2 regions of the Blautia sp. SF-50 genome follow, and region 2 is predicted to be linked to the other one. Evidence: riboswitches for the same ligand, from Rfam matches in the RefSeq annotation. Region 2 holds a riboswitch; the other holds the start of a gene.
The links. A riboswitch is a leader RNA that binds a small molecule or an ion and turns the genes downstream of it on or off. The one in region 2 is predicted to bind cobalamin.

Region 1: it holds a riboswitch for cobalamin, as region 2 does, so the genes downstream of both, BLP57_RS09360 (ABC transporter substrate-binding protein) here and BLP57_RS06195 (cysteine-rich small domain-containing protein) in region 2, are expected to answer to the same signal.

The regions. Positions count from the first base shown of each region.
Region 1 is NZ_FMUW01000012.1:64,247-66,452, forward strand. It holds gene pcrA (DNA helicase PcrA) at 1-435, shown strand, start outside; cobalamin riboswitch at 537-826, shown strand; gene BLP57_RS09360 (ABC transporter substrate-binding protein) at 933-2,027, shown strand; gene BLP57_RS09365 (FecCD family ABC transporter permease) at 2,042-2,206, shown strand, end outside.
Region 2 is NZ_FMUW01000007.1:53,096-55,301, forward strand. It holds gene BLP57_RS06190 (phosphatase) at 1-523, shown strand, start outside; gene BLP57_RS06195 (cysteine-rich small domain-containing protein) at 631-918, opposite strand; cobalamin riboswitch at 1,185-1,354, opposite strand; gene BLP57_RS06200 (C40 family peptidase) at 1,587-2,206, opposite strand, start outside.

The DNA.
Region 1 (2,206 bases), on a different contig from region 2:
TGTTATGTGGGGATCACCCGTGCCATGAAGGAACTGACTTTAACCTGTGCAAAACAGCGGATGATCCGTGGGGAGACTCAGTATAACCGTGTGTCACGTTTTGTAAGGGAGGTTCCACGGGAGCTGGTAGATCTTGGACATACCATTCAGGAGAAAAAGCCCAGAGTAGATGATATCGTATCTCCGAAAAACGCCTATGCCCAGATGAAAATGAATTTCCAGGCAAAGAGCACCCTGCAGAAAAAAGATTTCACAGTGAAGAAGGCGGACAGCCTGGACTATGGTGAGGGAGACACGGTCCGTCATGTGAAATTCGGAGTCGGTATCGTAAAAAATATCGCAGACGGCGGCAGAGACTACGAAGTGACGGTAGACTTTGACAAAGTCGGCGTGAAAAAAATGTTCGCCGGTTTTGCCAAGCTGAAAAAGATCTGAGAGGGATTTCTCCGGGCAGACTATTTCTGCAAAAAACTGTAAAAATCCGGCCTCAAGGTTGTAATTGGAAAATCAGTATGTTAGAATCAGTATCAGCGTAATTGAATTGCTGTGAAGTGAACAGTATCACCGGCACATATGCTGCCGGATACTGTGAGAGGGAATCGGGTAAAAAGCCTGAGCGGTTGCGGCCACTGTATACAGAAGAAGGGATTTCACATGCCATTGCAGAAACTCATGTGAGAAGGCGAAATCCCGATGTCAGAGAGATTCTGGAGAAAATTCTGATACATCATTCATGATCGGCTAAAAGATGAATGGTGTATCAGTTTTTATTTTGCGGAGTTTTTTCTGAGTCTGTAAGTCAGGAAACCTGCTTGACAGTATGTAAGTGGGAGCTTCCGTACAAAGTGTTCCGTGCAGATTTTATGAAGTCCCATCTTTTCGATTACCCATAGGAAACAGGAGATAAAACAGGCGAAAAGAGAGGAAATGAAATGAAAAACAAGTATGTATCCACAAGAATCATGGCAATGGTAATGGCAGCGGCAATGACCGTATCAGCAGCTCCGGCTGTTTATGCCGCAGAGAGAGCAGACTCCGAGACCATCAAGGAAGACAACCAGCCGGCAGCAGAAGACAGTACAGAGTCTGCAGACACCGAAGATTCTTCCGCAGAGGCAACCAAGACAGAATATCCTCTGACCATCACAACCTATGATTACGATGGAAACGAAATCGAAACCACTTATGAAAAAGCACCGGAAAAAGTCCTTGCTGTATATCAGGGAAGCATTGAGACTATGCTCGCACTTGGTCTGGAAGACCACCTGGTAGCTACCGCAGGTCTTGATAATGAAGTTCCGGAAGATCTCAAAGAAGCATTCTCAAAAACAAATTATCTTGACGAATTTACCCCATCCCTTGAAACTGTAACAATGCTGGAGCCGGACATGATCTTATCCTGGAGCTCTCTTTTCTCTGATAAGAATCTGGGAAATGTAACAGACTGGATCGACAAAGGCTGCAACACCTACTACAACACCAATACTCGTCCGGACGGCGACAGAACACTGGAAAATGAATTCACAGATATCTTAAATATCGGAAAGATCTTCGATGTACAGGACAAAGCACAGGCTATCGTTGATGATGCAAAAGCAGTGATCGACAAAACTCTTACTGCAACTGCAGATGTAAAAGACAAACCAAGCGTAATGGTATTGGAGCCTCTTGGAGATGACATCACAAACTATGGCGTAAAGAGCCTTGGCGGAGATATGGTAACACAGTTAGGCGCAACTCTTGCAAACCCGGATGCTTCCACCGTTGGAAAAGAGGATATCATCGCAGCCAACCCTGACGTGATCTTTGTGGTTTACATGCCATATGCAGGAGATGATCCGGAAACTGTTAAGAACAGCCAGCTTGCAGTGATCCAGGATGATGAGTCCCTGAAGAGCCTTGACGCAGTAAAGAACGGACGTGTTTACCCGATCATGCTCAGTGAGATGTATGCAAGTGCAACACGTACCCAGGACGGAATCGAAACTTTTGCAAAGGGATTATATCCGGACGTAAATCTTGACTGATCGGAGAAAATGCAGTGAAAGAAACAACTTCACAGAGAAAAAAAGATAAGGTGCTCAGAACATCCATGTATGTGGCAGTTCTCATCGGACTTGCAGGATTCCTTATTTTTTCCATACTTGCAGCCATCACTTTTGGAAATGCGGATCTGTCACTGAAGGATGTATACAGCGTTATCGCT
Region 2 (2,206 bases):
CGGTGTAGAATTACTCTACGGAATTGAACTGAATATCCTTGACCGCAGCGGAACGGTAGATTTAGGTCAGGAATTATTATGTAAACTCGATTACGCCATTGCCAGCATGCATGCCTGGAATTACCGTTGCGGTACCAGAGCCGAAAACACAGAAGCTTTTATCAATGTAATGAAAAACCCCTGTGTAAAGATCCTCGGACATAGTGATAACACTCATTACCCGGTTAATTATGATGCGCTTGCAAGGGCTGCCAGGGAAACCGGCACGATCTTTGAGATCAACGAAGCTTCTCTTGCACCTTATGGCTATCGTGGCGACACAAGAGAAAACTGTTTCGAGATCCTTCGATGCTGCCGCAAATATGATCTGCCGCTGCTTCTTTCCAGTGACAGCCATGGCCCGGAGCATATCGGAGATTTTACCTGTGCTGCTGAGTTTGTTCATCAGGCCATGTTTCCGGAACAGCTGATCCTCAACAACCAGATTCCCAGACTTAAGGTTTTTCTCCAAACCAGAGAATGATCTTCTGTATCTTTTCCGACAGATAACAGATATTGTCCACCCCAAACAAAACAGGCCAGTTCAAACACAGGAATATACATTTTCCTGTATCTGAACTGGCCTGTTTTTTATTTTTCCCGCTGCTTCCGTACAATTTCCGCAAGCTCGCTATATTTACCTGTAACATATCCAAAATTTTCTCTTCTATGAGGAAGCTTGCATTCGGTGCAGTCTTTGATCCCGCTTTCCGTAAAGCGGAAATTACCACCACATTTATCTCCCAGTGCATATAAAGGGCAATAGCAGAACAGACAATTGAAGTTCTCCGGATCTGCTCCTTTATGGCACGGAAAATACTCACAGTTTTTGTGGCTGAAGTAAGAGTATTCTTTGCCTTCCCAGTATGGTTTCTCCATGGCTCTTTTCTCCTCTCCTGACATAACCACACATAATTTTTTCCTATAAAAAGAGGTAGCGATGCCACCCCGGGGTAGAAATATAATCCGTTCATGAGTGCGCGGAGGGAACGAATGTATCCGGAGTAGTATCGCCTGCCATTTAATCATGTATAATTCATATGAACAGGCGCATTCCATAAAAAAATGCCTACTCTCGTAAAAAAGTAGACAACGTCCCAGGGGTGCGGAGTCCCTGAAATGGTTGTTACACTTTACACGGAAGTTTAACCTCGCCATAACAAGCAGGTTTCCTGGCTCCGGGATCATGGCTCCTCTCTCCTTCTCATACATACGTACAATGGACTATGAGATTCGCTCCTCCGTTACAGTGACCGGATCGCTCAGGTTTCACACCTGATTCCCTTTTCTGTGGACTTCTGATAATCAATATATAACTGTCAGCTATCCTCAGCACTTGCTATGTTCAATATGGAATTATACTGACATTATAATAACATCCTGTTAATTATATGTCAATACTGTTTTCAATATTTATACATTTTTGAGCATATTTTGTTGCTGTTCACTCCGTTCCATAGGTTTTTCAGTATTTTTTCCGACGTTAAAAACAGCCCGACAAACTGCTGTCGGGCTGCTGTATTTTTATTTTCTGTTGTACGTTTTTATTATACAAGACGTCTTACAGATACAATTGTTCTGTATGTAGCATCATTGCTGATCTTGATCCCGTCCTGAGAGTTCGATGCATGAACGATCTGGCCATTACCCATGTAAATAGCCACGTGTCCGCCATAGCAGATCAGATCTCCCGGCTGTGCATCTGCGTAGGATACTTCTGTACCTGCATTCTGCTGCTCATAGGAGGTTCTCGGAAGGCTGACTCCGAAGTTCGCATAGACACTCTGTACAAATCCGGAGCAGTCTGCACCATTGGTAAGGCTTGTTCCGCCCCATACATAAGGATTCCCCACAAACTGTGTAGCATAATTCACAACAGAAGATCCGGAACCGCTACTGTAAGAAGAACTGTCACTGTCTGAAGATGTATCCTCTGCATTAGATGTGTCCTCTGCACTTTCTTCAGATGCGTCTGTGCTGTTATCGTAATCTGCGTCTGCATTATCCTCTGTATTCTCAGTATCCTCGGACGCATCATCATTCTCACCATTGTCTGCATCTTCATCCACAGCCTCGGTGTCATCTTCTGCAGTATCCTCATCTGCATTCTCGATCACGTCGCCGTCCTCATCGTGCTGTACGTCTTCGCTCTCGTCCGCCTCATCCT